Regions from separate parts of the Inquilinus sp. CAU 1745 genome, predicted to be linked through region 1. Evidence: riboswitches for the same ligand, from Rfam matches in the RefSeq annotation. Region 1 holds a riboswitch; the other holds the start of a gene.
What was found. Region 1 has a riboswitch for cobalamin ahead of AAFN89_RS05370 (ribonucleoside-diphosphate reductase subunit alpha). Riboswitches for the same ligand answer to the same signal wherever they lie in the genome.
Positions count from the first base shown of each region.

Region 1 (17,933 bases):
AGCCGACTGGCGGCCAGTGTCCCAAATTGTCCCAAAAAATCAAAAAAACCTGGAGCGGGCGAAGGGAATCGAACCCTCGTCGTAAGCTTGGGAAGCTTCTGCTCTACCATTGAGCTACGCCCGCGCCGAGCCTCCTTATAGGTGACCGCCGTGGCCGCTTCAAGAGCGGCCGACGGACCATCCGCGGGTTCATGGCCGCCCGGCGAAGTGATACCATAAGAACATCGCTGCAAATAGAAGCTGCGGCAGCAACCGGCGAAGGTGTTGGCATGGCTCACCTTGATCACGATCGAACGACGTTTGTGACCAAGCGGGATCTTGAGATCACGCTGCGGACGCTGACCATTCGGATTGCCGTCATGGTCATCCTCGCCGGAGTTGCCCTTCTGACGCTGGCATGAGCTAGATTATCAGAGCCGCTTCAAGAGCGGCCGGGAGCCTGCGCCTTCTGCCGTTCGTCGAAGGCGGCCCAGGCGCCGTCGGCGCCGTGCCAGGAGCCCTTGGTGGCCGCCTTGGAATATTCCGTGGCGCGGGCCTCGAAGAAATTGGCGTGCTCCACCCCGTTCAGGATCTCCGTCAGCCAGGGCAGCGGATGTTCCGTCACCCCATAGAGCGCCGGCAGTTCCAACTGCCCCAGCCGCCAGTCGGCGATGTAGCGGATGTAGCGCTTGATGTCGTCGGCATCCATGCCCTCGACCGGTCCCAGTTCGAACGCCAGGTCGATGAAGCGGTCCTCCAGCCCCACGACCGTCCGGGCGTTCTCGACGATGTCGTCCTTCACGGCCTGCGTCAGGCAGCCGGTCTCCTTCGCGAAGGCGTGGTAGAGCTTGATCATGCCCTCGCAATGGAGCGATTCGTCCCTAACCGACCAGGAGACGATCTGCCCCATGCCCTTCATCTTCCCGTGGCGGGGGAAGTTCAGCAGCATGGCGAAGCTGGCGAAGAGCTGCAGCCCTTCGGTGAAGGCGCCGAACATGGCGAGCGTCCGGGCGATGTCGCCCGGCGTCTCCACCCCGAAGCCCTGCATGTAGTCGTGCTTGTCCTTCATCGCCTCATAGTCGAGGAAGGCCGCGAACTCCGTCTCCGGCATGCCGATCGTCTCCAGCAGCAGCGCGTAGGCGGCGATGTGGATCGTCTCGATATTGGAGAAGGCGGCCAGCATCATCTTCACCTCGGTCGGTTTGAAGACACGGGCGTAGCGGTCCATGTAGTTGTCGTTCACCTCCACGTCCGACTGGGTGAAGAAGCGGAAGATCTGGGTCAGCAGGTTCCGCTCCCCGTCCGACAGGCGGCCGGCCCAGTCGCGGCAATCCTCCCCCAGCGGCACCTCCTCCGGCAGCCAGTGGACCTGCTGCTGGCGCTGCCAGAAATCGAACGCCCAGGGGTAGCGGAACGGCTTGTAGCCCTTCGACGGAGTCAGCAGGCCGGGCGCGGCGACGGCTTGTTCGGTTGTCATTCTGAAAGTCTCCCGGATTACTGGCAGGACAGGCATTCGTCATAGTCGGTGCGGGCAAGCTGCCGTTCCGGCCAGGCCCGCGTATTGTCGGCCTCCACCCCGGCGAAGGACGCCCGCTGGACGGATTTCGACCGGCAGTAATAGAGGCTCTTCACACCGGCCTCCCACGCCCGCCAATGCAGCATCATCAAATCCCATTTCTCGATGTCGGCCGGCAGATAGAGGTTGATCGACTGGCCCTGGCAGATGAAGGGCGCGCGATCAGCGGCCAGATCGACCACCCAGCGCTGGTCGATCTCGAACGCGGTGCGGAAGCACGCCTTCTCGTCAACCGACAGCCCGTCGAGATGCTGGACCGACCCGTCATGCTCCAGGATCGAGGCCCAGATTTCCGGCCTGTCCATCCCGCGCCGGACGAGCGCCTCGCGCAGGTGCGGATTGCGGACGGTGGTCGATCCCGACAGGGTCTTGTGGGTGTAGACATTGGCCGGGATGGGCTCCACGCAGGCGCTGACGCCGCCGCAGATGATGCTGATCGACGCCGTGGGCGCGACCGCCAGCTTATGGCTGAACCGTTCCATCACGCCCGCGTCCAGCGCGTCCGGGCAGGGCCCGCGCTCCACCGCCAGCTTGCGCGACGCCTTGTCCGCGCCTTCCCGCAGATGGCGGAAGAGGGTGCGGTTCCAGCTTCGGGCGACGGCGGATTCGAACGGCACGCCCTGGGACTGAAGGAAGGAATGGAAGCCCATCAGCCCCAGCCCGACCGACCGTTCCCGCATGGCCGAATAGGTCGCGCGGTCCATCCCCTCCGGCGCGCGATCGATGAAGTCCTGGAGCACATTGTCCAGGAACCGCATGACATCCTCGACGAAGCGGGGATCGTCCGACCATTCGGGATAGCGCTCCGCATTGACGGAAGCGAGGCAGCAGACCGCCGTCCGCTCCCGGCCGTGATGGTCCCGTCCGGTCGGCAGCAGGATCTCGCTGCACAGGTTCGATGTCGTCACCTTCAGCCCCAGCGCCTGTTGGTGGCCCGCCAGCGCCCGGTTGGCGGTGTCGGCGAACAGCAGGTAGGGCTCCCCGGTCTGGAGCCTGATCTCCAGTATCTTCTGCCACAGCTCCCGAGCCTTGAGGGTGCGCAGCACCTCCCCCGTCTTCGGGCTCTTCAGCGGGAAATCGGCGTCTTCGCGCACCGCCTCCATGAACTCGTCGCTGATCGCTATCCCGTGATGGAGGTTCAGGCTCTTCCGGTTGAAGTCGCCCGACGGCTTGCGGATCTCCAGGAATTCCTCGATCTCCGGATGACTAACATCCAGATAGACCGCCGCCGAACCGCGCCGGAGGCTGCCCTGGCTGATCGCGAGCGTGAGCGAATCCATCACCCGGATGAAGGGAATGATGCCCGAGGTGTGGCCGCAGCCCTTCACCGCCTCCCCGATCGAGCGGACGCCGCCCCACCAGGTGCCGATGCCGCCGCCGTTGGAGGCGAGCTGGACGTTCTCGTTCCAGGTCCCGACGATGCCGTCCAGCGAATCGCCGACGGCGTTGAGGAAGCAGGAGATCGGCAGGCCGCGATCGGTCCCCCCATTGCTGAGGATCGGCGTCGCCGGCATGAACCAGAGGCGCGACATGTAGTCGTAGAGCCGCTGGGCGTGGTCCCGGTTGTCGGCGTAGGCCGTCGCGACGCGGGCGAACAGATCCTGACAGCTTTCGCCCGGCAGCAGGTAGCGGTCGCTGAGCGTCGCCTTGCCGAAATCGGTCAGAAGATGGTCGCGGCCATGGTCGATTGTCACCCGGAAGGATGGCCTGGCGGCCAGGGCGCTGTTGGGAAGGTGCGTATCCGGCATGTTCTTTCCCCCGTACCGGTGGTTGATCCGTCCGGTCGGGGAAAGGGGCAAAGCGAGGGCTGGCCGCAATCAGAAGGGCGGACGCCTTGCGCTCCGCCCGGTGCACCCCGCCCGGCCTCTTCGCGTTCGCATGACGGCAGGTCTCCTGGCTCGCGGGTCGTCGTCCGTTCAGCGCCCGGCCTTCCCGGTTTCCCAGTGGCCTTGGATGGGCGCGGACTCGCCGCTCACAGTTGCGGGGGCAGCCCCGGTATCGCACCGGGTTCCCTTTTCATCTCCCCGAAGGAAGAACCATCACACGGCGCACATATAGGGGCTAAAGCAGATTGGCTGTCAATATGTTGATTCGTAAATGCACCGGCCATCAATCCATCGTGAGGGTGGCGCGACAGGGCTGACATAAATGGCGTTCGCCTTCTACTTTCAGTCGCGACCTTCACCCGTGATTGCGAGATCGATGAAGAAAGCCGCCGCCGCGCTTTTCGCCGCTGCCCTGATGCTCCCCGCCGCCCCCGCTATGACGGCGGAGTGGGAGGATGTGCTGGCCGAGGCCGAGGGCCAGACCGTCTATTTCAACGCCTGGGGCGGGTCGACCGCGATCAACGACTATATCGCCTGGGCGGCCGGGGAGGCGGAGGAGCGGTTCGGAATCGATGTCCGCCACGTGAAGATCGGCGACGCGGCGGAGACGGTGAGCCGGGTGCTGGCGGAGAAGACGGCCGGCCGAGATTCCGGCGGTACGGTCGACCTGATCTGGATCAATGGCGAGAATTTCGCCGCGATGAAGGAGAACGGCCTGCTGGGCGCGCCGTTCGTGGCGAGGCTGCCCAACTTCGCCTATGTGGACACCGAGGCGAAGCCGACCACGCTGATCGATTTCACCGTTCCGACGGAAGGGCTGGAAGCGCCCTGGGGCATGGCGCAGCTCGTCTTCATGTACGACACGGCCGATGTGGCGGAGCCGCCGCGCACGATCGGGACGTTCGTGGACTGGGCGGAGGCTCATCCCGGCCGCTTCACCTATCCGGCCCCGCCGGCCTTCCATGGGACGACCTTCCTGAAGCAGGCGCTGATCTCCCTGACGCCGGACCCGTCGGTGCTTCAGCATCCGGTGTCGGAGGCGGATTTCGAAACCGTCACCGCTCCGCTATGGGAATTTCTGGACGCGCTCCACCCCCATCTCTGGCGCGACGGGGAGACCTTCCCCGCCGACGGTCCCCGGCTGGTCCAGCTTCTGAACGATGGGGAGATCGACATCGCCTTCACCTTCAATCCCGGCGAGGCCAGCGCCGCGATCGCCGACGGGCTGCTGCCGGAGACGGTGCGCACTTATGTGCTGGAGGGAGGGACGATCGGGAATACCCATTTCGTCGCCATCCCGTTCAACGCCAATGCCCGGGCCGGGGCCATGGTGTTCGCCAACTTCCTGCTGTCGCCCGAAGCGCAGCTCCGCAAGGAGGATCCCGCAATCTGGGGTGACCCGACCGTCCTCGCGATGGAGCTGCTGCCGCCTGAGGACGCGGCCGCGTTCGAGGCGCTGCCACGCGGCGTCGCCACCCTGACATCCGACGAGTTGGGCCGCACGCTGCCCGAACCGCACCCCTCCTGGACCGAAGCGATCGAGCGGGAATGGCGACGCCGGTACGCCCGCTAGACGCGCCGGCCGCGCCGGTCGCCCGCCCGACGGCGGGAAACGGGCGGCGGGGCGGGGCGCTTGTCCTGGCGCCGGTGCTGACGCTCGTCCTGTTCCTGACGCCGGTCGCGATCGGGCTTGCCGGAACTTGGCTGCCGGCGGTCGGCATCCTTCCTGCGCTGGGCGGCGACAGTCTGTCGCTGGAGCCGTTCTCCGCCCTCTTCGCGGAGCCGGGCCTCGCGACCGCCATCCGCCTGTCGGTGGTGACGGGCGTCGGATCGACGATGCTCGCCCTCGCGCTGGCGATCCTCGCCCTGGCGCTGGCGTCGGACGGGCGGACGATGCGGGCCGCGCGGCGCGCGCTGGCGCCGCTGCTGGCGGTCCCGCACGCAGCCTTCGCGGTCGGACTCGCCTTCCTGCTGGCGCCCAGCGGCTGGCTGGCGCGCCTCGTCTCTCCCGGCTTGACCGGCTGGGACCGGCCGCCCGACCTCGCCACGGTGAACGACCCCGCCGGCATGGCGCTGCTGCTGGGGCTGGCGGTCAAGGAGACGCCGTTCCTGATCCTGATGGGGCTCGCAGCGCTCAACCAGATACCCGCCCGGCAGACGCTGGCCGTTGCCCGGTCGCTGGGCTACCGGCCGGCCATGGCCTGGATGAAGACGATCCTGCCCCTTCTCTACCCCCAGATGCGGCTGCCCGTGTTCGCGGTGCTGGCCTATGGGCTGTCGACCGTGGACATGGCGCTGCTGCTGGGGCCGACCGCGCCGCCGACGCTGGGGCCGCTGCTGCTGGGCTGGTTCCATGATTCCGACCTTCAGCGCCGGTTCGTCGCCGCCGCGGGCGCGGTCCTGCAGCTTCTCCTGATGATCGGGATCGCCGGCCTGTGGCGGCTGGGGGAGATGGCGGTCGCCGGGGCGGCGCGGCCCTGGCTGACAAGCGGCCGCAGGGGAAGACGCGGTGGCCGGTTCCTTCGCGTCGCCGGCGGGACGGGCGTCGCCATCGTCGTAACCGTTTCCCTCCTCACGTTCCTGATGCTGGCGCTCTGGTCCCTGTCGGAAGGCTGGCGCTATCCCGACGCCTGGCCCGTCGGCTGGACTCTCGACAATTGGGTGTCGACGCTGCCCGCGCTGGGACGGTCGTTCGCGATCACAGCATCCGTCGCCATGGCCGCCACCGCCATTGGGCTGGCTCTGGTCGTCGGATGCCTTGAGTTCGAGGACAGGTCCGGCTTCCGGCCCGGCCGGGGGGCGCTCTGGCTCATCTACACGCCGCTGCTGATTCCCCAGCTCGGCTTCCTATTCGGTATCCAGGTCAGCCTCGCGACCCTCCGGCTGGAGGGGACCTTCCCCGCCCTCGTCTGGACCCATCTCCTCTTCGTGCTGCCCTATATCTACCTGACGCTGGCGGAGCCCTGGCGGGCGCTGGACCCGCGTCTGGCCCGCAGCGCGGCGGCGCTGGGCCACGCGCCCCGGCGCACCCTGTGGCGCGTCAAGCTGCCGGTCCTGCTGCGGCCCGTCCTGTTCGCGGCGGCGGTGGGCTTCGCGGTCAGCGTGGCGCAATATCTGCCGACGCTTTTCGCCGGCGCCGGACGGCTGCCGACCCTGACGACGGAAGCCGTGGGGCTGGGCGTCGGCGGGGACAGGAGGGTCGCGGGAATCTATGCCTTCGCGCAGGCCGCCCTGCCGCTCATCATGTTCGCGCTGGCGATGGCGGTGCCGGCGATCCTCTACCGCCACCGCAGGAATCTGCGCCCATGACCGGCCTCGCGCTTGAAGCCGTCTCCCTGTCCGTGGGCGGTCGCCCCCTCTTCCAGCCGCTCTCCCTTACCGTGGCGCCGGGCATGGTCACGACGGTGATGGGGCCGAGCGGCTGCGGAAAATCCAGCCTTCTGGCCTTCCTCTGCGGCACGCTGGATCCCGCCTTCCACGCCGCCGGCCGGGTGCGCGTGGATGGGGAGGAGATGACGACCCGCCCGCCCGAGGAGAGGCGGCTGGGTATCCTCTTCCAGGACGATCTTCTGTTCCCGCATTTGTCGGTCGGCGGCAACCTGGCCTTCGCCCTGCCGGTCGGGATGAAGCGCGCCGACCGGCGCGCGGAGATCGGGGCGGCGCTGGACGAGGCGGGGCTTTCCGGCATGGGCGATCGCGACCCAGCGACCCTGTCCGGTGGCCAGCGGACGCGCGCGGCGCTGATGCGGACCCTGCTTTCCCGCCCCAGGGCGCTGCTGCTGGACGAACCGTTCGCGCGGCTGGACGCTGAGCTGAAGGGCAGGATGCGCGCCTTCGTCTTCGACCATGCCGGCCGCCGCGGCCTGCCGATCCTGCTGGTCACACATGACCGCGAGGACGCCGAAGCCGCCGACGGTCCGGTGGTGGCCCTTTCCCAGCCTTTCGGACAATCGACCTGACACGGCCGCCAAAATAGGGAAATCGTCATTTTTTGTGATATTTCACCTCCAAAGAACGGCCGCGGCTTAACTCCGCCTTAATTTCTGCTATTGTTCCAGGCGTCGGTTAGGTGCCCAATAGTCGGCGCACGGGCTCAACCGTGGCGGGCCTGAGGGCGAATAAACGTAGCGGACGCATGATCCTGGGAACAAACGTTGCGCTGCGGACTTTATCCTCCGAGGGGACCAAGAGGAGTACAACAATATGAAATCTGTCCGTTACCTGAGCGTTTTCGCGGGGGCGACTATGCTGGCCGGCTGCACCGGCATGGCGGTCGAACAGCTGAACAACGCTGAAGCCACCGGCAGCCCGTTCACGCAGCAGCTGGCTCAGGAGTATCGCGCCTTCGCGAACTTCGAAGCCAACGAGATGTACGACTGGACGGACGCCGACTATTTCGCGGAGAAGGGCCTGCGGGCCGCGGCCGGCGAGGTCGTGCCACCCGAGGAACTCTCCAATTGGGATCTGCCCGAAGGGTCGATCGCCGAGCTGTCGGACGCCCGTCAGCGTCTGGTGAACGCGCTCAACGGCGGCGCCCGGGAGGAATTCCCGGTCGAGGCTGCGGTCGCCCAGGTGCAGTTCGACTGCTGGGTTGAACAGCAGGAAGAAAATCACCAGCCGGATCACATCGCGGCCTGCCGTGATGACTTCTTCGCGGCGATGGAGCAGATCGAAGCCCAGCCGATGCCGGAGGCTCCGGCCGTCTACTTCGTGTTCTTCGACTTCGACCGTTCGGAGATCACCGAGGCCGGCGAAGCGATCATCGCGCAGGTGATCGCGGACTATGAAGCCGGTGTGGTGGATGAGGTCAGCGTTGTCGGTCACACCGATACGTCGGGTCCGGACGCCTACAATCTGGCGTTGGGCTCCCGTCGTGCGGAAGCCGTCAAGCAGGCGCTCATCGCCGGGGGCATCCCCGCCGGTGAGATCGTCACGGCCACCGAGGGTGAAACCCAGCCGCTGGTCGCCACTCCGGACGGTGTCCGCGAGCCTTCCAACCGCCGTAGCGAAATCCGCTTCCAGTAAGCGTTTTTCTTCAACGGTTCCCGTAACGGAGCCGGGCCAGGTCGAAAGACCTGGCCCGGCTTTCGTTTGTCCGGGGGCGAAAGCCGCGCCCCAGGTGGATGCGCCTCCGGTAGACAGGGGCCGCGAACGGCGCTATTCGACGGACGACTAGTGTTCCGATGCCGACGGATGGTTCCCCATCCGCCGGCTGAATCGGAACACCCAGATATTGAATCTAGAAACGTCGCCAGCGCGGAAGGCTGAAGATGTACACGGCGGAAACGCAATCGATCCGCGTATCGGTCGAGCCGGCTTACCTGGAAGACCAGTCGTCGCCGGCCGACGGGCATTATGTCTGGGCCTACCATGTCAGGATCGAGAACCATGGCGACCGGACGGTCAGGCTGCGGAACCGGTTCTGGCAGATCACCGACAGCTTCGGGAACGTGCAGGAGGTCAGCGGCGCGGGCGTCGTCGGCCAGGAACCGACCCTGACACCGGGCGAAAGCTTCGAATACACCAGCGGCGCGCCGCTGAATGCCCCCTCGGGCATCATGGTCGGCAGCTATCAGATGGAAACCGACGATGGGAACCGTTTCGACGTCGCCGTGCCCGCCTTCTCCCTGGACAGCCCCCATGACGGCGCGCCCGTCCATTAGGAACTTCTAGAAGAGAGCCCATGCTTCCCCCGTCAACCGATCTTCCATCCGCCCGGAACGACCGCCCGAGCCGCAGCGAAGTCGAGGACGCGGTCCGCACCCTGATCCGCTGGGCGGGCGACGATCCGGCGCGGGAAGGGCTGCTGGATACGCCGCGACGGGTCGCCAAGGCCTATGAGGAATTCTTCGCCGGCTACGAAACCGATCCCGCCGACCTTCTGTCCCGGACCTTCAAGGAAGTCGAGGGTTATGACGAGATGGTCGTGCTGAGGGATATCCGGTTCGAGAGCCATTGCGAGCACCACATGGTGCCGATCATCGGCAAGGTGCATATCGGCTACCTGCCGGTGCGCCGGGTGGTCGGCATCTCCAAGCTCGCCCGCGTGGTCGACGCCTTCGCAAAGCGCCTCCAGATCCAGGAGAAGCTGACCGCCCAGATCGCCAACGCGATCAACGACGTGCTGGCTCCGGCCGGCGTCGGCGTGGTGGTGGAGAGCGAGCATCACTGCATGACGACGCGCGGCATCCACAAGCACGGCGCGGCCATGGTCACCTCCACCATGCTGGGTGCGTTCCGCGCCGACCCGAAGACCCGGCGGGAATTCCAGTCCTTCCTGGGCATGAATGGCTGAGGGGACCCTGCCGCTCGCCGATCCGCCCCCCGATTCGGTGGAGTTGCTCGCCCGGCTGGTCGCCTTCGACACCGTCTCGGCCAAACCCAACCGCGACCTGATCGACTGGATCGCCGCCTATCTGGCCGCCTTCGGCGTGACGGCGGAAATCGTGCCCGGCCCGGACGGGAAGGCCAACCTCCATGCGGTGATCGGTCCCCGCATCGACGGCGGAGTGGTGCTGTCAGGCCATACCGACGTGGTGCCGGTCGAAGGCCAGTCCTGGTCCACCGACCCCTTCACCCTCACCGAACGCAACGGCCGCCTCTACGGGCGCGGATCGGCGGACATGAAGGGCTTTGTCGCGCTCGCCCTCTCGCTGGTGCCGGAGATGGTGGCAAGCCCGCTCGCCAGGCCGATCCACCTCGCCTTCACCCATGACGAAGAGGTCGGCTGCCTGGGCGCGCCGGGCCTGCTGGACCATATCGCCGGACGGTCGCCAACTCCCCGGATCGCGATCGTGGGCGAACCGACGATGCTGAAACCCTGCGACGCCCATAAGGGGATCGAGGTCTTCCGCACCGCGATCATGGGACGGGAGGCCCATTCCAGCGCGCCGGACGCCGGCGCCAGCGCGATCGTCGCGGCGTCCTCGATCGTCGGCTTCATCGCCGCCATGGCGGCGGAAAAGCGGGAGACGCCGTTGAAGGGAAGCCGGTTCGACCCGCCCTTCACGACCTTCAATGTCGGCACGATCGCGGGCGGCACGGCCGTCAACATCATCCCCAAAAGCTGCGAACTGGTGTGGGAGTTCAGGGCCGTGCCGGGCGACGATCCGGACGCCATTCTCGCCCGCCTGGAAACCCATGTGAGGGATGTCGTGCTGCCGGCGCTCACCGCGCGCCATCCCGCCGGGTCCGTGACGACGGAGCGGCTGGTCGCCGTCCCGCCTTTGGCGGCGGGCGCAGAGGGCAGCCCGGAGGACGGCCTCGCCACCGCGCTCGCCCGCCAATGGTCGGGCGCGAACGAGACCGGCACGGTCGCCTTCACGACGGAGGGAGGGCTCTACCAGCGCGCGGGGTTCTCCACGGTCGTCTGCGGTCCCGGCGACATCGCGCAGGCCCACCAGCCCGACGAATTCATCTCGCTGGACCAGATGCGCGCCGGCGAGGCGTTCCTGCGCCGCATCGTCGGCTGGGCCGTTTCGCCCTCCTGACGGCGTCCGGCCGATAACCCTTTGTTAAGGGCTGGGGCGGCAAATATTGCCCCGTTACCCGGCAATAAACTCCCGCTCGGGATGATGGGGCCGGGGCGATGGGAATGTTCGCGCCATGCAGGTGTCTTCTTCGTCGGGATCGATTCTCCAGACGATCTCCAACTTTTTCCAGCCGCGCCCGCCAGTGTCGGAAACGGCCGGCGAAGGCGCGCCGAAACAGCGCGCGCTGACCGCTCCGCAAATTCCCGAAATCTTCGAACCCCCGCCCGCCGACACCCCGATCCGCCGGGGCATGCTGGTCAACATCCTGACCTGACCGGCTGGGGCGGCCTTCCCTCATGGTGAGCTTGTCGAACCATGTGTGCCCGCATCCTTCGACAAGCTCAGGATGAGGTGCAAGCAACCTACCGCCTCACGTCGCCTCGTTCTCTTCCTCGATCGTGTGCTTCATGATCAGCGGGATCTGCGCGGCGCCGAAGGCGATGGAGAGCGGCATGATTCCGAAGACCTTGAAGTTGACCCAGGCGTCGGTCGGCAGGCTGCGCCAGACGATCTCGTTCAGGATCGCCAGGAAGATGAAGAAGAACGCCCACCGCCAGGTCAGGAGCCGCCAGCCCTCGTCGGTCAGGTTGAGCACCGTGCCCATCAGCAGCTTCAGGAACACCCGACCGAAGGCCAGCCCGCCGAACAGGATGCCGGCGAACAGCAGATTGACCACCGTCGGCTTGATCTTGATGAAGATGGCGTCGTCGAGCCACAGCGTCAGCCCGCCGAACACCATCACGAAGCCACAGCCGATCAGCGGCATCAGCGGGACCCGGCGTTCCAGCCAGTAGGACAGCGCCACGGAAACCAGGGTCGCGACCATGAACACGGCGGTCCCGGTCATGATCCCTTCCATGCGGTTGACGATGAAGAAGGCGACCAGCGGCCCCGCCTCCAGCGCCATGCGGAGAAGGGGAGACCGGGTCTTGGCCTCGGATCGGTCGGTGGAGCTCATGGGGGCGCTATCTAGCACGACCCGGCGCATCGGGTCGAGGATTCGCCTACTGGAACCCGACCTCGCTGAAGCTGCGCAGCTTGCGGCTGTGCAGCCTTTCCAGCCCCAGCTCGCGCAGCCGCTCCATGGCGCTGATGCCGATCTTCAGGTGCTGGCCGACCTGCTGCTTGTAGAAGGCGTCGGCCATGCCGGCCAGCTTGATCTCGCCATGCAGCGGCTTGTCGGAGACGCAGAGCAGCGTGCCGTAGGGCACCCGGAAGCGGAAGCCGTTGGCCGCGATGGTCGCGCTTTCCATGTCCAAAGCGATCGCCCGGCTCTGGCTGAAACGCTGCACCGGCTCGCGATGGTCGCGAAGCTCCCAGTTCCGGTTGTCGATGGTGGCGACGGTGCCGGTGCGCATGACGCTTTTCAGCGCATAGCCCTCCAGCCCCGTGATCTCCACCACCGACCGTTCCAGCGCCTGCTGGATCTCCGCCAGCGCCGGAACCGGCACCCAGGTCGGCAGGTCGGCGTCCAGCACGTGGTCCTCGCGGACATAGCCGTGGGCCAGCACGTAGTCGCCCAGCTTCTGCGTGTTCCGCAGCCCGGCGCAATGCCCCAGCATCAGCCAGGCGTGCGGGCGCAGGACGGCGATATGGTCGGTGATCGTCTTGGCGTTGGACGGGCCGACGCCGATATTCACCATGGTGATGCCGGAATGGTCCGCCCGCCTCAGATGATAGGCCGGCATCTGCGGCAGCCGCGCCACCGGTTCCCCTTCCGTCGCGCCGCCGCGACGGGTGACGAAGTTGCCCGGCTCCACGAAGGATTCGTAGTCCGTATCGTCCCGCGCCATCAGCTCATGGGCGTGGCGGATGAATTCGTCGACATAGAACTGGTAGTTGGTGAACAGGACGAAGTTCTGGAAATGCTCGCAATTGGTCGCCGTATAGTGCTTCAGCCGGTGCAGGCTGTAGTCGATCCGGGGACCGGTGAACATCGCCAGGGGCTTCCGGTGGCCGTCGGCCGCCTCGTAAGTGCCGTTGACGATCGAATCGTCCATCAGCGCCAGGTCCGGCACGTCGAACACCTCCCGCATCAGCCGCATCCGCTCCGGCGACAGGCTGCCTTCGACATGGAGGCCGTCGGGGAAGGCGAAATGGATCGGGATCGGGTCGTTGCTGACCCCGACTTCCACCGGCACCCGGTGGTTCCGGATCAGCTGCGACAGTTGCTCCTTCAGATAGGCGCGGTAGAGGTCCGGCCGGGTGATGGTGGTGGAATAGTCGCCCGGCCCGTCGACGAAGCCGTAGCTGAGCCTGGTGTCGACACGGGCGAAGGTATCCGTCGTGATATTGACGTAGGGATAATAGGCCCGCACCCGCCGGTCGAACGGCTCGTTGCGCGCGAAATCCTGGAAGCGCGCCCGGAGGAAGGCCGTGCTTTCCTCATAGATCGCCAGGATTCGGGCGACGGCGGCGTCGGCGTCCTCGAACAGCGCAGGCTCCGTCGTCGCGCCGATTTCGAAGGCCGTCTTCATGCGTTGAAGGTTCATCGTCTAATTCTCCAGGCCCATGAGGGAGCGCGCGAAGGGCACCGCCTCGAACGGCCGCAGATCGTCTATGCCTTCGCCGACGCCGATCGCATGGACCGGCAGGGCGAACTTCTCCGCCAGCGCGACCAGCACCCCGCCCCGGGCGGAGCCGTCCAGCTTGGTGACGATCAGGCCCGTGACGCTGACCATATCGCGAAAGACCTCGACCTGGGCGTGGGCGTTCTGGCCCGTCGTCGCATCCAGCACCAGAAGCACGGCATGGGGCGCGGCGGCGTCCTGCTTCCTCAGGACGCGGATGATCTTCTGAAGTTCGGCCATCAGGTCGGCCTTGTTCTGAAGCCGGCCGGCCGTATCGATCAGCAGGATGTCCGTTCCATCCCGTTTCGCCTGGGCGTAGGCGTCGAAGGCCAGCCCCGCCGCGTCCGCGCCGGTCTCGCGGGAGATCACCGGGACCCCCGACCGGTCGCCCCAGACCTTCAACTGCTGGACGGCGGCGGCGCGGAAGGTGTCGCCGGCGGCCATCATCACCGATTTCCCCTGGTCCCGCCATTGGCGGGCCAGCTTGCCGATCGTCGTCGTCTTGCCGGTGCCGTTCACCCCCACCATCAGGATGGTGAAGGGCCTGGCGGCGGGATCGGGCGTCAGCGGCAGGGCGACGGGGCCGAGGATGCGCGCGGCATGGTCGGCCAGCGCCGTGCGCACCTCCTCCGGGCTGACATCCTTGCCGAACCGTGTCCGCGCCAGCTCCGCCGTCAGCTTCGCCGCCGTCGACGGGCCCAGATCGGCCGTGATCAGCAGCTCCTCCAGCTCCTCCAGCGCCTCGTCATCCAGCTTGCGCCGGGTGAAGATGCCGGTGATGCCGTCGGTCAGTTTGGCCGAGGACCGGGTGAGGCCGGCCTTCAGCTTCGCGAACCATCCCTTCTTCTCCGGGATGGTCGTGGCGGAATTCTCGATTCCGATTTCTCTATCCATCATGCCGCGTCTCTATACACGGCCTTGCCCCACCCCCGGAAGAGCCGCCATGCCGCCGGCCGCGAATGTCATCGATGCGTCAAGCTGCCGAATCGGAGATTTTCACCGGCAACGGTCAATCCGTTCAGCGTATATTTCATTCCTGGTCGGCGTCCGTCCTCCGATCGGCCAGCCTTCGGCCATCCGATGCCTTACCCGCTCCCGAACGACTTTCTGTTCGTCCGTCAGCTCATCACCGTCCTGCACGGGCATCTTAGCGTCCCTCAGAGTGACGGGTTCAGCCATAGCGCCCCTCCATTCGCAGAGCAATTGTGTAGCATTTTCCGCTATCGACTCGTCAGATATCCGTCCTCAGCCCCCGTGACGAACACCTTCGCCAGCGTTCCCGCGGGCGGTGGGTCGGCCGGACTTACCAGGGCGAAATGGGGAGTGCGGCCCGCGCCGTTGCGTTCCATCAGCACCTCGACCGTCCGGCCCGCCTGGGACCGCAGGAAGGCGGTCGCTCGCGCTTCCCCCGCCGCGCGCAGCCTGGCGGCCCGTTCCTTGCGGACCGGCGGGGGCACTGCCGGCATCCGGGCGGCGGGCGTGCCCGGCCGTTCCGAATAGGGGAAGACATGCAGCCAGGTGAGGCCGCATTCCTCCACCGCCGCCAGCGTGTTCTCGAACATCGCATCGGTCTCCGTCGGAAAGCCCGCGATCAAATCCGCGCCGAACACGATGTCCGGGCGAAGCGCCCGCGCCCGCTCCGTCAGCGCCACGGCGTCGGCGCGGGAATGGCGGCGCTTCATGCGCTTCAGGATCATGTCGTCGCCGGCCTGGAGGGAGAGGTGGAGGTGCGGCATCAGCCTCTCCTCCTCCGCGATCAGCCGCCAGAGATCGTCATCGATCTCCACGCAATCGAGGGAGGAGAGCCTCAGCCGCGGCAAATCCGGCGTCAGCGCCAGCAGCCGCCGGATCATCTGGCCCAGGCCCGGCCGCCCCGGCAGATCGCCGCCATAGGAGGTGACGTCGACGCCGGACAGCACGATTTCCTTGTATCCGGCCTCGACCAGCGCGCGGACCTGCGCCGCGATCTCACCCACCGGGACGGAACGGGAGGGCCCGCGGCCGAACGGGATGACGCAGAAGGTGCAGCGGTGATCGCAGCCATTCTGGACCTGGACGAACCCTCGGGAATTGGCTTCGAACCCCGGCAGCAGATGGCCTGCCGTCTCCGTCACCGAGGCGATGTCGTTGACCCGGACGCGTTCGCCGTCCGGCTCATCCAGACCGCGCCAGCTTTCCGGCTTCAGCTTCGCGTCATTGCCCAGCACGACCGACACCTCCGGCATCGCCGCGAAACTGCCGGGATCGATCTGGGCGGCGCATCCGGTCACCACGATCCGCGCATCGGGACGCCGGCGGCGGGCGCGCCTGATCGCCTGGCGGGCCTGCCGCTCCGCCTCCGCCGTCACCGCGCAGGTGTTGACGATGATCGTGTCGGCAAGCCCGGCGGTCCGGGCATGGCCGCGCATCACCTCGCTCTCATGGATGTTGAGGCGGCAGCCGAAGGTCAGGATTTCAGGGTCTACGGTCATCGGCCGCAAGATGGCGCTTTCATGGAAAGGTTACAACCTTCCGATTGCGGATGTATTGCATGGATGGTATGGAGGCGGCAGAACTTTCCGCCCCTCTTCAGAGCCTGTCATGTCGTCCCCCCGCACAGCGCCGCCGCGCTATCTGCCGTTACTGCTTGTCGCCTACGGCATCAGCGCGATGGTGGTGACGGATCTCTATTTGCCCAGCATGCCGCTGCTGGCGAGGGTTTTCGATACGACCGACGCCCAGGTCCAATGGACGCTGACGATCTATATGGGCGGGTTCGCCGGCGCGCAGCTCATCTACGGGCCGCTGTCGGACAGGTTCGGCCGCCGGCCCGTGCTGCTGTGGGGTGGCGTCGCCTTCCTGGCGGCGACCCTCTTGTGCGGAACGGCGCGGTCGATCGAGACGCTGATCCTGGCGCGCCTGGCGCAAGGGGTGGCGATCGCGAGCCTGTTCGTGACCTCCAAGGCGCTGATCCGGGAGCTTTACGACGACGCGACCGTCGTCCGCGTCACCGCGCAGATATCGATGGTGGAAAGCCTGGCGCCGGCGCTGGGGCCGATCATCGGGGCGGAGATCCTGGCCCTGCTGGGCTGGCGATGGAACTTCTTCTCCGTCGCGATCCTGGCTTCGGCCACGCTGGCCGCGCTCTTCCTCGTGCTGCCGGAGAGCAACCGGCGGCTCAACCGCGACGCGCTGAGGATCGGGCCGATTCTGGCGACCTATGCGCAGATTCTGCGGATGCGGCGCTTCATGGCCTATGTGCTGCCGGCCGGAATGATCTTCGGCGGGCTGATGGTCTATCTGACCTCCGGATCGTTCCTGCTGATCGAGGAGCGGGGGCTGACGCCGCGCCAGTTCGCGTTCGCTCAAGGCTCCACCGTCGCCTGCTATTTCGCCGGCCTGATGACCACCAGCCGCATCGTGGGGAGAAGCGGCTCGCTGCTGCTGATCCGGGGCGGGCTGATCGCCGTCTTCCTGGGTGGCGGCGCGATGGCCGCGCTCGGGCTGGCCGGAATCGAGACGGCCTGGGCGGTCATCGCGCCCTTCGCAATCTTCGCCTTCGGCATCGGGCTCTCCGTGCCACCGATGATGACCATGGCCCTGTCGGCCGACGGTGCGCTGGTCGGCGCGCTGGCGTCGCTGCTGGGCGCGATCGTCATGAGCTGCGCGTTCGCGGGCAGCCTGCTCGCCAACCTGATCTATGACGGCACGGCCCTTTCCGTCGCGATCCCGCTGGGCGTGATGTCGACCGGGGCGTTCCTGATCTATGCGGGTCTCGCGCCCCGGCCGGACGCCGCTTCCCGGCCTTCCGAAGCGTAAGGAAGGGCGGCCCTTCCACCGGGCGGCGTTCCGGGATAGACTTTTCGTATATTTGTGATGCCTTGATAAAGGCAAGGATACGAAAGTCCTGGAACCCCGATGCCCTCCCTGCAAGCGACCCTGCGCCATCAGTCGATCGTCGATTTCCTCCATCGCGACGGCAACGTCCATGTCGCCGATCTGGCGGAAAAGCTCCAGGTCTCCGCCGTCACCATCCGCGCCGACCTGGATTATCTGGAGGAGCAGCAGGTTCTGAGCCGGACGCGCGGCGGCGCGGTCCCGGCGCGCCCCCGGCGGTTCGAGCTGCCGCTGGAGATGACGATCCAGGACCATGCCGACGAGAAGAAGCGGATCGCCCGGTTGGGGGCCTCAATGGTGCGGAGCGGGGAAACGGTCATCCTCGATGTCGGCTCGACCACGACGGAACTCGCCAAGAGCCTGTCCCGCGACCTTCAGGACGTTGTGGTGGTGACCAATGCGCTCAACATCGCGCTGGCGCTGGAGAACCATTCCGGCGTCACCGTCGTGGTCACGGGCGGTACGCTCCGGACCATGCAGCACAGCCTTGTCGCGCCCTTCGCCGCCCTGCTTCTGAAGGAGATCAACGCCGACCTCGCCTTCATCGGCTGCAATGGCGTCGATTCGGAGAAAG
Region 1 is NZ_JBDOQU010000003.1:147,710-165,642, reverse strand. Features, by position in the region: tRNA gene AAFN89_RS05385 (tRNA-Gly) at 51-124, opposite strand; gene AAFN89_RS05380 (hypothetical protein) at 192-401, shown strand; gene AAFN89_RS05375 (ribonucleotide-diphosphate reductase subunit beta) at 422-1,456, opposite strand; gene AAFN89_RS05370 (ribonucleoside-diphosphate reductase subunit alpha) at 1,474-3,303, opposite strand; cobalamin riboswitch at 3,421-3,611, opposite strand; gene AAFN89_RS05365 (ABC transporter substrate-binding protein) at 3,758-4,954, shown strand; gene AAFN89_RS05360 (ABC transporter permease) at 4,930-6,690, shown strand; gene AAFN89_RS05355 (ATP-binding cassette domain-containing protein) at 6,687-7,340, shown strand; gene AAFN89_RS05350 (OmpA family protein) at 7,585-8,406, shown strand; gene apaG (Co2+/Mg2+ efflux protein ApaG) at 8,652-9,044, shown strand; gene folE (GTP cyclohydrolase I FolE) at 9,065-9,676, shown strand; gene argE (acetylornithine deacetylase) at 9,669-10,871, shown strand; gene AAFN89_RS05330 (hypothetical protein) at 10,987-11,187, shown strand; gene AAFN89_RS05325 (septation protein A) at 11,284-11,871, opposite strand; gene AAFN89_RS05320 (AMP nucleosidase) at 11,918-13,405, opposite strand; gene ftsY (signal recognition particle-docking protein FtsY) at 13,409-14,380, opposite strand; gene mtaB (tRNA (N(6)-L-threonylcarbamoyladenosine(37)-C(2))-methylthiotransferase MtaB) at 14,704-15,954, opposite strand; gene AAFN89_RS05305 (multidrug effflux MFS transporter) at 16,064-17,281, shown strand; gene AAFN89_RS05300 (DeoR/GlpR family DNA-binding transcription regulator) at 17,381-17,933, shown strand, end outside.

Region 2 (13,307 bases), on a different contig from region 1:
GCCCTGATCCTCAGAAGACCGAGCGGCCGTCGGACGTCAGCAGCGGCGCGTAGGCTTCCGGCCGCCGGTCCCTGAAGACGCCCCAGGAGGCGCGGGTCGCCCTGATCTCGTCCAGGTCGAAGCTGGCGGTCAGCACCGCCTCCCTATCCTCGCTCGCCTGGGCGACCAGTTCGCCCTTGGGCCCGGCGATGAAGGAGGAGCCGTAGAAGGTGATCGCGCAAGCATCGCCCTGTTCCGTCCCGATACGGTTGGAGGCGACCAGCGGCATCAGGTTCGCGCCGGCATGGCCCTGCATGACGCGCGTCCAGTGGTCCCGGCTGTTGAGCGACGGGTCCTGCGGCTCCGACCCGATCGCCGTCGGGTACATCAGGATCTCCGCCCCCTGCAACGCCATGGCCCGCGCGCTCTCCGGGAACCACTGGTCCCAGCAGATGGCGCAGCCGACCCTGGCGTATTGCGTCTCGAAGACACGGAAACCAGTGTCCCCAGGATTGAAGTAGTACTTCTCCTGATAGCCGGGCCCGTCGGGGATATGCGTCTTGCGGTAGACGCCCAGCATCAGCCCGTCGGCGTCGATCATGGCGACGGAGTTGTAGTAGGCGTTGTTGGCGCGCTCGAAGAAGCTGACCGGCAGCACGACCTTCAGTTCGGCCGCCAGCTTCTTCATCCGGTCGATGATCCAATGGTCCTGGACCGGCGCGGCCAGCTTGAACAGCTCCTGCTTCTGGTCCTTGCAGAAATAGGGCGTCTCGAACAGCTCCTGGATCAGGATGATCTGCGCGCCCTTCGCCGCGGCCTCGCGCACCAGCGCTTCGGCCTTGTCGACATTGGCTTCGCGATCCCAACTGCAGGCCATCTGGGTGGCGGCGACGGTGACGGTGCTCATGGGTTCGCTTTCGATGGGGTTGGCGACACTCCTTCACCACAGCATGCGGGGTATCGTCAACCGCGCCAAGGATCACGCGGCCTCGCCGGTATCCGCCCTGTTCCAGGGCACCCAGACCGACAGGCCGTCACCCTCCCAGCGCCGGCAGTCGACATGATAGACACCGCGCAATATCTCCGGCGTCAGCACTTCCGGCGGAGCGCCGGAGGCGACCGCGCGCCCTTCATGGATCAGCGTCAGCCGATCGCAGAAGCGCGCGGCCAGCAGCAAATCGTGCAGGACGACGACCGTGCTCATCCCCCCAGCCGCGCGCCGGCGCAGCAGTTCCATAACCTGGATCTGATGGTAGGGGTCGAGGCCCGCCACCGGCTCGTCGGCCAGCAGCAGCGCCGGTTCGGTCGCCAGCACCCGGGCCAGCAGCGCCCGCGCGCGCTCCCCGCCTGAGAGCGAGTTGACGGCGCGGTCGGCCAGATCGATCAGGTCGCAGGCCTCCAGCGCGCGGACGACCGCGCCATGGTCCTCTGGTCCCATCGCCTGCCACGGTCCCAGATGAGGCATCCGGCCCAGCGCCGCCGTCCGCGCGACCGTCAGCGGCCAGTGCAGCGATTCCGCCTGCGCCAGATAGGCGACCAGCGCGGCGCGTCGGCGGCGGCTCAGCCGGTGGAGCGGCCCGCCATCGTACCGGATCTCCCCGTCGCAGGGCTGAAGGCCGGCAATCGCCCGCAGCAGCGTCGATTTTCCGGCTCCGTTCGGGCCGATCAGCCCGACCACCTCCCCCCTTCCGATGGCGAGGTCCACATCGTGGAGCACGGGTCGGCCGCCAAGGCGGACGGACAGGTTGCGGCAGTCCAGCGGCATCAGAGCAGCCCCCGCCGCGTCCTCACGACCAGCGCGAGGAAGAAGGGCGCGCCCAGAAGCGCGGTGACAACGCCCAGCTTCAGCTCCTGTCCCGTGCCCAGCAGCCGCACGCCGATATCGGCCGCCAGCGTCATCACCGCCCCGCCCAGCGCGCTCAGCGCCAGCAGGCGTCCGGGCTGCGCGCCGACCAGCGGGCGCAGCAGGTGCGGCACGACAAGCCCGACGAAGCCGATCGCCCCGCTGACGGCGACCGCCGCGCCGACGGCGAGAGCCGATCCGACGACGATCGCCGCCCGCACCAGCGCCATGTTGAAGCCCAGACTGCGGGCCGTATCCTCGCCCAGCGCCAGCGCGTCCAGCGCGCGAATCGTGCTGAACAGCAGCGCCCATCCCGCCAGCATGAAGGGCGCGGCCAGCGCGACATGGGTCATGCTGCGGTCGGCCAGCGACCCCAGCAGCCAGAACACGATCTCCGCCACCGCGAACGGATTGGGCGACAGGCTGAGGGCAAGCGAGGTCAGCGCTGCCGCGAAGCTGTTCAGCGCCACCCCGGCCAGGACCAGCGTCAGCACGCCACCGTCCCGGCCGGCGATGGCGTAAAGCAGCAGGACGGCGATCAGCGCACCCGCGATCCCTCCCAGCGGCAGGGCCAGCGGCGCGGCGGCGGCGAGGCCGGTATAGAACATCACGACCGCGCCCAGGCTGGCGCTGCCGGAAACGCCGATCACGCCGGGTTCCGCCAGCGGGTTCCGCAGCAGCCCCTGGAGGGCCGCGCCCGCCAGCCCCAGCGTCCCCCCGACCAGAACGCCCAGCAGCGCGCGGGGCAACCGCAGTTCCATCAGGATGATTGCGGCGGTGGACGACCCGTCGGCGAAGAGGTCGCCGATGGCGGTGCGGATGGAGATCGGGGCCGGCCCCACGACTATGGAGGCCGCGAACAGCAGGATCGTCAGCAGGCCGAAGATCGCCAGCAGCCGCCGGTAGCGTGTGTCTTCGCGGACGAAGGCGGCGTGTGGGCTCATGGTCGCGTCGATCATGACGCGCCCGCCGCCTCAAGGGCCCGGCGCGCCTCGACCAGCGCGAGGACCGCCCGCACCGTATAGGGGCCGCCGCAGGCCATTGAGCCGGAAGGAATTTCCACCACCGGCATGTCCTTCATGAATTCCCGAAGGGCCGGATGATCCAGAAGCGCCGTCGCCAGGGACGGGGCGTCCACGTCGCCGGCGGCGCTGTCGCGCTCGGCGATGACCAAATCCGGCGCTTGATAGAGCAGCGTTTCCAGCGGCATGTAGCCATAGCCGACCATCCCGATCTCCGCCGCCACATTGCGGAATCCGGCCGCCGACAACACGGCGTCAGTGAGCGTGCCGGCCCCGGCGGTGAAGCCGTCGGCCTGAAAGATCACTGCCCGGGGGCGCTCTTCCGGCGGCGGCAGGGTCGCCTCCGCCGCCGCCAGGTCGGCTCTCATCGCCGCGTTCTCGGCCGCGCCGCTCGCGGGCTTCCCCAGAGCCTCGGCCACTGCCGTCACCTGGGTGCGGATGTCGGCGAAATTCTCCGTCAGCCCCAGCTTCAGGACCGGCGTCCCGTAGGCCTCCAGAAGCCTGACGGCCCCGCGCGCGCCGTACGTCCCGGCCAGCACCAGGTCGGGCTCCATCTCCAGCACTTCCTCCGCACCGCCATGATTGATCGGCACGCCCTCCACCCGGTCCGCCACATAGGACAATTCCCGATCGCGGGCGAGGAAGGAGACGGAAACGACCTGCTGCGGATCGCCCAGGATCACCAGAAGCTGATCGGCGCAGAGATTGACCGACACCACGCGCTCCGGCCCGTCGGCGTAAGCTGCCGGGGAGAGAAGGCAGAGCGCCAGGATCGCGCGGCCGATCATCGGACTTCGCTCCATGGCCCCGAGGCCGGCCGCTTCATCGGCAGGGAAAGCCCGGCCGCCATGAACAGGACCAGTCCGCTCGCGGCCGCAATCCGCTGGTTGACCCGGCCGGCCTCGTCCCGGAACCGCCGCGCCAGCGCGTTCTCCGGCACGATGCCCAGCCCGACCTCGTTGGCGACCAGGACGACCGGCGCCCGCGCCCGGCCCAGCGCCAGGATCAGGCCCTCCAGCGCCGTCTCCACATCGCGGCCGGCCAGCATCAGGTTGGTGACCCACAGCGTCAGGCAATCGATCAGTATGCCGTCGGCATCGGCCGCGTCGATCGCCCCGGCGACCTCCAGCGGCGCTTCCACAGTCCGCCAGCGCGGGTCGCGGTCGGCCCGGTGGCGGGCGATCCGGTCGCCCATCTCCTCGTCCAGGGGCTCGGCGGTGGCGATCAGGAGCGGGCTCGCGCAGCGGCCGGCGACGAGGGCCTCCGCCCGGCGGCTCTTGCCCGATCGGGCGCCGCCCAGGATGAAGGCTATGTCGTCGCCGGCCATCGGGTCAGTACCGCGCCCGGATGCCGACCAGCGCCGTGAAGCCCGGTGCGGCATAACCGTTGGGGGTTTCGTAGTCGCGGTCCAGCAGGTTCTCGATCCGCCCGAACAGCGTGTAGGTCTCGTCGATATCATAGGTCGTGGCGAGATTGACCAGCGTGTAACCCTCGCCATAGCCCAGATCGCCGAAGCCCGACCCGTCGGGGTAGAGATATTCGATCGCTTCGGACGCGTAGACGATCTCAGGCGAAATCGTCCAGTCTTCCAGCGGCGTCACCGTCGCAGAGGCCGCGATCTTGTGCTTGGGCGACCGGCCCAGCGGGCGGTCGTTCATCACGTCGCGGGAATTGGTCCAGGTCCAGCTCAGCCGGGCCGCGATCCAGTCAGCCGGCTGGACGCCGACGAAGCTCTCGATCCCCTCGATCTCCGCCTCGTTGATGTTCTCCGATACAAAGGTTTCGGGGTTGAAGGAGATCAGGTCGTCGATCCGGGTCTGGAAATAGGTGACGCCGAAGCTTAGCCCTTCGGGCCGGCCGGCCAGCGCGACATCCTGCTCGAACCCGATCTCCCACGACCGGGAGGTTTCCTCCTGCAGGTCCGGATTGCCGAACGGGCCGAACCGGTCGATCAGCGACGGGGCGAGATAGGCCGTGCCGATTGCCCCCTTCAGCCGCGTGTCCCACGGCCCCACCGTCCAGACCGCCGCGGCGCGCCAGGTCGCCTGGGCGGAGAAGTTCTCCCGGTCCGATAGCCGGCCGGAGAGGGTGAGATCGAGGCTGTCCAAGAAGGTCGCCTGGCCCTGGACGAAATACCCGACCTCGTCCTCCTCTTCCTCGACATCGCCGAAATTCGACACGTCGATCGATTCGCGCGCCAGGTCCACGCCGGCAACGAACCGCACATCCTCCGCCGCGCCGAAATCGCCGGCTTCCAGCGTGTTCTGGAAGCTCGCGTAGGTCCGTCGGGAGTTGAAGGTGTCATTCGTGTCAAACGGGTCGCCGGCGTCGGGATGATCGATGTCCTGCCGGTCGTGCCGGGACTGCCCCACATCCAGGCGGGAGGTCAATCTTCCGTCGAAAGACAACAGTTCGCCGCCGGCGCGCCAGACGATCTGGTCCGCCTTGTTGACCTGGTCGGGATCATCCGACCCGCCATTGTCGATGTCGCTTTCCGCCCGGCGCACGCGCAGCAACCCGTCCACCCGCACCCGGTCGCTGACATCGTAACCGGCCGCGCCGGTGAAGGTGTAGTTGTCGAACCCATCCTCCTCCCCGAAATTCGGCTCCCGGCGGTCAGGCGTGATGTTGAAACCGTCGGTGCGGAAGCCCTGGAGCGAGAGGTTGTAGTTGAACGCGCCGACCTGGCCTTCGGACCCGGCGATCCCCCGAAGCGTGTTCTGCGTCCCCGCCGCGATCGATCCGTAGACCGCCGGATCTTCTCCCAGCCCGTCGCGGGTGATGATGTTGATGACGCCGCCGGCCGAATTGTTGCCGTAGAGCGCCGCGCCCGGCCCGCGCACCACCTCGATCCGCTCCACGTCGCCCAGCAGGTCGACGCCGAAATCGAACTTGTCGCCGGCGCTGGAATCATTGACCGGTATGCCGTCGATCAGGACGCGCGTGTTGTTGGACGGCGCGCCGCGGATCTGCAGATTGTTCAGCCCGCCGATGCCGCCGGTGGGGGTGAGCGAGATGCCGGGAACGGTCATCAGCGCATCGGCCAGCGTCTGGTAGTTGTTCCGTTCGATCTCCTCCCGGTCGATAACCGTGACGGAGGCGGGGACGCGCTCCACCGGCTGTTCGATCCGGGTCGCCGTCACCGTCATCTCGGGCAGCGTCTCGACGTTGGTCTCGTCCTCCTGGGCCTGTGCGCCGAAAGGCAGCAGGCATAGGGTGGCGAGCAGAAGGGGTCTTGTTTTCGGTGGCACCGTCTTGGTCTCCGTGAGCGTCATGGCGAAACGGGCCGTCTGCTCGCGAAAAGCGGTGATTCCGGTTGGATGAAATGGTCCCGTCATCTTGCCTCTCCCCCACACGCCGACAGCCCTTGCTGGTTGTCGTCGCCGCATGACGGAAAGACCGTTCCACCGACACACCCCGGCCGGTGGGCGCGGGACGCGCCCGTGATGGCAGGTCTCCTGGCTTGCGGGTCATCGCGTTCGGTCCTGCCTTCCCGGTTTCCCAGTGGCGTATTCCGGACCGGCGCTCGCCGCTTACAGTTGCGGGGGCAGCCTCGGTTTCGGCCGGCTTCCCGAAGAGGAAGTTCGGCCAAGTCCCGTGTTCCCTTTTGATCCCCGGTTAGGGGGAACCATCACTGGGCGGAACTCTAAGCATCCGCCGTTCCCGGACGCAAGAAGATTGGCCGCAATCCGGCGGGGCGATAGCCTGCCGGACATGACGGAACCCAGAATTGCTATCGTCGGCAGCGCCGGCACGGGAAAGACGACGCTGGCCGAGGCGGCCGCCGCGCGGCTGAAGCTGCCACTGATCGCCGATGCGATGCGCCGCCGCTTGACAGAAGGGCTGGACCTCCACGCCATGAGCCGCGCCGACCATCGTGGGTTGCTGGAACGCCAGGCGGCGGGCTGGGCGGCCGAAGCGTCGCGGCCGGGCGGCTTCGTCTCCGACGGTTCGGCGCTCGACTTCGCTGCCTTCTGGCTCGCCAACGGCTATGCTGTGGATGATTCTGGCGGGTTCGAGCGGCTGCTCGACGCCGCGCGGACCGCGATCGCCCGGCTGGACCATGTCTTCCTGCTGCCCTGGGGCGCGATCCCGCTGGTCGGGGACGGCGTCCGCTACGCCAACCCCTGGCACCAGCTTCACGCCCAATCGGTGATCGAGGGGCTGCTGGACCGGTTCGCGCCAGCCGGCCGCCTTCACCGCATCGCCGCGACGGACGCGTCGGAACGTCTCGATGTCATCAGCCGGCTGTGCGGGGTTGCGCCCGGCTCTTCGCCGTCGGCGCGGCGTCGCCGGCCCATGGATTCCGGATCAAGTCCGGAATGACCAACAAAAACAATGTCATGCTGGACTTGATCCAGCATCCATACGGTGCCGACGGATGCCGGAACGACAATGAGAATCGCCCTATCGCGGCAGATCGGCCAGCAGAATCTCCGCTTCCTCGTCGGCGGCGATGGTCAACCGGTTGGTGTCGGCGATCCGCGCGCCGTCGCGTGTTTCCAGCTTCGTCCCGTTCACCGTCACCGAACCCCGCGCGACGACCAGATAGCCCAGCCGGCCGGCCCCAAGTGCCTGCTCTATCGCCGCGCCTTTGGCGAGCGTGCCGCCGAAGACCGTGGCGTCCTGGTGGATCATCAGCGCCCCTTCGGCCAGATCGGCTTCGCGGCCGGAGGCGAGCGGCGTCAGCCCACCGGCGTCGCGGTCCTTCGGGAACCGCCGCTGTTCCCAGCGCGGCGCGACGCGGGCGGCGTTGGGCATGATCCAGATCTGGAACAGCGTCGTGTCTTCCGATTCATGATTGAATTCGGAATGGGCGATGCCGGTCCCGGCGCTCATCACCTGGACGTCCCCGGCTTCCGTGCGGCCATGATTGCCCAACTGGTCCTCATGGGTGATCGCGCCCGACCGGACATAGGTGATGATCTCCATATCCCGGTGCGGATGCATCGGGAAGCCGGAATTCGGCGCGATCCTGTCGTCGTTCCAGACGCGCAGCGGGCCGACGCCCATGCGGTCCGGATCGTGATAGTTCGCGAAGGAGAAATGATGCCGCGCGTCCAGCCAGCCATGGTCGGCGTGGCCGAGGCTCGCGAAGGGGATGATTTCGATCATCGTCCTGGTCCTAAAGCCGGTCGCGGCCATGGGGGCCGGCATAGTCGATCGCCGGACCCTTGGGCACGATGCCGGTCGGGTTGATGGTCTTGTGGCTTCCGTAATAGTGCCGCTTGATGTGCGTCAGGTTCACCGTCCCCGCCACGCCCGGAACCTGGTAAAGCTCACGGGTGAAGCCCCACAGGTTCGGGTAGTCGGCAAGGCGCTGCCGGTTGCACTTGAAATGGCCGAAATAGACCGGGTCGAACCTGACCAGCGTGGTGAACAGCCGCCAGTCCGCCTCGGTCAGCCTGTCGCCGGCCAGGTAGCGCTGGCGGGAGAGGCGGGCCTCCAACTCGTCCAGCGCGCCGAACAGGGCATCGAAGGCTTCCTCGTAAGGGCCCTGCTCCGTGGCGAATCCCGCCTTGTAGACGCCGTTGTTCACCCGGTCGTAGACGAAGGCGTTGACCTCGTCGATCTCCTCCCTCAGCGCCTCGGGATAGAAATCCAGGTCGGAATCGCCCCAGGCGTCGAACGCGCGGTTCAGCATCCTGATGATGTCGGCCGATTCATTGCTGACGATGGCGTTTTGCCGCTTGTCCCACAGCACGGGGACGGTGACGCGGCCGGTATAGTCCGGTCGCGCCGTCGTATAGACCTCATGCAGGTAGCGCTTGCCCAGAAGTTCGTCCGCGCCCTCCCCGAAGGTCCAGCCATGCTCCAGCATCAGCGGATCGACGACCGAAACGCCGATCAGCCCGTCCAGCTTCTTCAGCTTGCGGAAGATCAGCGTCCGATGCGCCCACGGGCAGGCGAGGCTGACATAGAGGTGGTAGCGGTCGGGCTCCGCCTTGAAGCCGCCTTCGCCGGTCGGCCCCGCCTCGCCGTCGGCCGTCACCCAGTTCCGGAAGGCGCTGTCCTGGCGCTTGAATCGGCCGCCGGTCGATTTGGTGTCGTACCATTGGTCGCGCCAGACGCCGTCGATCAGGAGGCCCATCGGTCCGTTCCTTTCCGTTCTCGCGGGAGGGGAGGAGACTGTCCGCCCCTCCGTTTCGACGTCTTACGAAGCCAGCTTCGCCGCGATCCCCGCCACATGCCGGCCCTGGAAGCGCGCGCCGTCCAACTCGTTCTCGCTCGGCTGGCGCGATCCGTCGCTGGCCGCGATGGTGGAGGCGCCGTAGGGCGACCCGCCGGTGATCTCGTCCAGCCGCATCTGGCCCGCGAAGCTGTAAGGCAGGCCGACGATCACCATGCCCTGGTGCAGCAGCACGATATGGGTCGACAGAATGGTGCTTTCCTGGCCGCCATGCTGGGTGGCGGTGGAGGTGAAGACGCTGCCGACCTTGCCGACCAGCTTGCCCTGCGCCCACAGCCCGCCGGTCTGGTCCAGGAAGTTCTTCATCTGCGCGGCCATGTTGCCGAACCGGGTCGGCACGCCGAAGATGATGGCGTCATAGTCCGGAAGTTCGTCCACCGTGGCGATCGGCGCTTCCTGGTCAAGCTTGAAATGGGATTTCCGGGCGACCTCCTCGGGCACCAGTTCCGGCACCCGCTTGATCGTCACCTCCGCGCCGGCCTCCCGCGCGCCTTCGGCCGCGGCGTTCGCCATCGTCTCGATATGACCGTAGCTGCTGTAGTAGAGCACGAGGATCTTGGCCATTCCCGTCATTCCCTTCATCGGTGGTTGGAAGCCGCCCGGATGCTTTCCGGCGGAAGAAGTCCATCGGATATGTATTCCGGCGGCGGGATGGCGTAACCCGGCCCACCGGAACAACATCGTTTCCTCTAGAGAACCATTCAGACGCGCGCCGGTTCTGGCGGCGGTCGAATTTCACGCAGAGAGGCGGGGCCATTATGGGATTTCAAGTGCGGCGCGCCGTCGAATCAGACCTTCCCCGGCTTCCCGGCATCGAACGCAGCGCCGCTCGGGCGTTCCGGAAGCTGGGGATGGACAGGATCGCCGACGAACCGCCCTCGCCGGTCAGCTTCCACCGCGATGTGCTGGAGACGGGCATCCTATGGGTCGCCGAAAAGCCGGCGGCCCTTCTGGTCGGCTTCCTGGCCATGATCCGGATCGATGGCGAGGCGCATGTGAAGGAAGTCTCCGTGGCCCAGGATCATGCCCGGCAGGGCGTCGGTCGCAGCCTTATGGCGGCCGCGATCGAATGGGCGAGGGGGCAAGGCTTCCCCTCCGTCACGCTAACGACCTTCCGGACCGTGGCGATGAATGGCCCGTTCTACCGGTCGCTCGGCTTTCGCGAGATTCCGGCCGATCAGATGGGGCCTGAACTGGCCGCGATCCGGCGGAATGAGGAAGAACGGGGTCTGGATGAATGGCCGCGCGTGGCGATGCGCCTGCGGTTGTGCTGAAGAGGCCTACGGCAGCGCGCCTCTGCCTTCCATCAGGCGGTCGATCTCGATCCGCGCGTCGTTGAGGCTGTCGAACCGTGCGCCGTCGATGGCGCTGAGCGAACGTTCGGGGGAATAGAAGACGAACTTATCCAGGACACTGACCGCTTGACCGACGGCGCGTCCCTTCCAGTGAAGCGGATAGGCCTTCCAGGACATCCGGATTCCTTCTGCTGTTGACGATAGGTCGTCGCGAAGGCGCACGGCGATGCCGGCGGCGGCAGACCGCGAGGCTGCTGGTTTTTTGCGAAGCGACGATGAGAGGCTCAACCTAAAGGAAAGTCGGGCCGCATACAACCGGCCGCCCGGATGCTTGCGTGGTTCAGGCCCGTCGCCTAGAACGGGCGCGTTTCTCCCAATCCAGAGTTCCGCCCGCCATGACCTCGCTCGCCGGCCAGTTGACCGACATCGTCTCCGAAGCCTTCGCCGGGGCGGGGCTGCCGCGCGAACTGGGCTTCGTCACGGTCTCCAACCGTCCGGATCTGGGACAGTTCCAGTGCAACGGGGCGCTGCCGGCGGCCAAGGCGGCGAAGGCGAACCCCCGCGCGCTGGCGGAGCAGGTAGCCGCGATCCTCAAGAAGAATCCCGATTTCGCGGACGTGTCTCTGGCGGGGCCGGGTTTCCTCAACCTGACCCTGACGGATGAGGCGCTGGCCCGATACGCCAACCACCTCGCCGGCGACGATCGGCTGGGCGTGCCGGACAAGGCGTCGCCGCGGACCGTCGTCCTGGATTATGGCGGGCCGAATATCGCCAAGCCGATGCATGTCGGGCATCTGCGCGCCTCGATCATCGGCGACAGCCTGCGGCGGCTGTTCGCCTTCGCCGGCGACCGCACGATCAGCGACGTTCATATGGGCGATTGGGGCCTGCCCATGGGAATGCTCATCGCGGAGATCGCCCGCCGCCAGCCGGACCTGCCCTATTTCCAGGAAGGCGCGACGGGCCCGTTCCCGGTGGATAGCCCCGTCTCCATGGACGATCTGGAGATGCTCTATCCCGCCGCCGCCGCCGCGTGCCGGGAGGATCCGGCACGGCTGGAGGAAGCCCGCGCGGCGACGGCGGAACTGCAGCGGGGACGGCAGGGATACCTGGCGCTGTGGCGGCATTTCATCGACGTATCGGTCGACGGCATGCGCCGGGATTTCGAGGCGCTGGGCGTCCGGTTCGACCTTTGGAAGGGCGAAGCCGCCGTCCACGATTTGATCGCGCCGATGATCGATCGGCTGAAGGAATCCGGGCTGGCGGAGGAAAGCGAAGGCGCGCTGATCGTCCGCGTCGGGCGGGAGGGCGACAAGTCGGAGATGCCGCCGCTCATCCTGCTGAAGTCCGATGGCGGGGTGATGTACGGCACGACCGACATGGCGACCATCGTCGACCGTGTGGCCGAGATCGATCCCGATCTCATGCTCTACGTCGTGGACCAGCGGCAGCATTTGCATTTTGAGCAGGTGTTCCGCGCCGCCCGGCTGGCCGGGCTGACCGGCCGGTCGGACTGCGAACATATCGGCTTCGGCACCATGAACGGCCCCGACGGCAAGCCTTTCAAGACCCGCGCCGGCGGCGTCATGAAGCTCCAGGACCTCCTCTCCATGGCGACCGAACAGGCGCTGGCCCGGCTGTCGGAGGCGGGGCTGGCTTCGGACTATCCGGAGGATGAGCAGCAGCGCGTGGCCCGCCAGATCGGCATCGGGGCGATCAAGTTCGCGGACCTCTCCAACCACCGGATCTCCAACTACGTTTTCGACCTTGACCGGTTCACGGCCTTCGAGGGCAAGACCGGCCCCTACCTGCAATATGCAGCGGTGCGCGTGAAGTCGCTGCTGCGCAAGGCGTCGGCGCAGGGCGCGGAGGAGGGGGGCATCCTGCCGCCGACGGCGGTCGAGCGCGATCTGGTGCTGGCGCTGGCGCAGTTCCCCGACGCCGTGGCGGCCGCGGTCGCCAAGCGCGCGCCGAACGAGATCGCGGATTTCGCCTTTACCCTCGCCCAGGCGTTCAGCCGCTTCTACGCGGCCTGTCATATCCTCAGCGAAACCGATGAGGCGCTGCGGGGAGCGCGGCTCGCCCTCGCCGCGCTGACGCTGCGCCAGCTCGAACGGTCGCTGGATCTTCTGGGCATCGAGGTGCCGGAGCGGATGTGAGCCGGAGGAGAGTGCGGCCCTTCCGAGGCTATCCACCGAAACGGTGCATAACTCTGTGGATGAGCAGTGAGGGATGTTGACTCACCTGAACCGGAAGCCGGTGCCCAATTATTGGGCACGAAAGCCCAAGTCTTTGAAATTATTCGTGTCAAGCCGTAACGCCGGATTAACAAAGGAAATTTCTTCTTGACTCGAACCAGTCCGGTGGCGGTTGGACCCATTGTGAATAAGGTTAACGGTTTCCCGGCCTGAAGAATGGCTCGGGGCCGGCTTCTCCGCCGTCCCGGAACGATGGGTCGTTCCTCTCGAATGTCCCTTGGAATGTCCGAAGTTGTTCGCCGTTAACCAATTTTCGATGGACAAGAACGGAGAATTAGAAAACAATCAATAAAATATGAGATAAATTATCCGGAGGTGACGATGTCCTACGATCCTCATTCCAGCCTGACCGACGGCACACCCTTCGCGGCCCCCTGGCACCGGATAGAAACGTCCCAGTCATCCTCCGCGCCGCGCGCCTCGGTGATCCAGGCCTTCGAGGATCGATGGACCGCCGCCGGCCGGCCCGCGCAAGCGGGCATTTACGCCACCCTCTGGAATTCCTCCAGGCCCGACCACGCCCTCTATGTCAGCCCCCAGGCCGGCACGCTTCTGGAGGAAGTCCTCACCCACCACGAAGCCTCCCCTTGCGCCCCTCCGGACGAACGCGCCGTCATCCTGGTCATCGGCGGTGCGGATGACATGGCGGAGGCTTGAGGCTGTTCAGGGTCGGTCGGCTTCATCGCCCTTTGAGCGAGAGAACCAGCGTCATCGGGTAGT
Region 2 is NZ_JBDOQU010000017.1:36,220-49,526, forward strand. Features, by position in the region: gene AAFN89_RS17395 (histone deacetylase family protein) at 1-7, shown strand, start outside; gene aguB (N-carbamoylputrescine amidase) at 11-886, opposite strand; gene AAFN89_RS17405 (ABC transporter ATP-binding protein) at 959-1,744, opposite strand; gene AAFN89_RS17410 (iron ABC transporter permease) at 1,744-2,781, opposite strand; gene AAFN89_RS17415 (ABC transporter substrate-binding protein) at 2,778-3,632, opposite strand; gene cobU (bifunctional adenosylcobinamide kinase/adenosylcobinamide-phosphate guanylyltransferase) at 3,629-4,171, opposite strand; gene AAFN89_RS17425 (TonB-dependent receptor) at 4,176-6,182, opposite strand; cobalamin riboswitch at 6,275-6,492, opposite strand; gene AAFN89_RS17430 (AAA family ATPase) at 6,559-7,170, shown strand; gene AAFN89_RS17435 (pirin family protein) at 7,252-7,959, opposite strand; gene AAFN89_RS17440 (glutathione S-transferase family protein) at 7,970-8,935, opposite strand; gene wrbA (NAD(P)H:quinone oxidoreductase) at 8,999-9,598, opposite strand; gene AAFN89_RS17450 (GNAT family N-acetyltransferase) at 9,793-10,308, shown strand; gene AAFN89_RS17455 (hypothetical protein) at 10,315-10,506, opposite strand; gene argS (arginine--tRNA ligase) at 10,725-12,488, shown strand; gene AAFN89_RS17465 (hypothetical protein) at 12,909-13,244, shown strand; gene AAFN89_RS17470 (GNAT family N-acetyltransferase) at 13,267-13,307, opposite strand, start outside.
Region 2: it holds a riboswitch for cobalamin, as region 1 does, so the genes downstream of both, AAFN89_RS17425 (TonB-dependent receptor) here and AAFN89_RS05370 (ribonucleoside-diphosphate reductase subunit alpha) in region 1, are expected to answer to the same signal.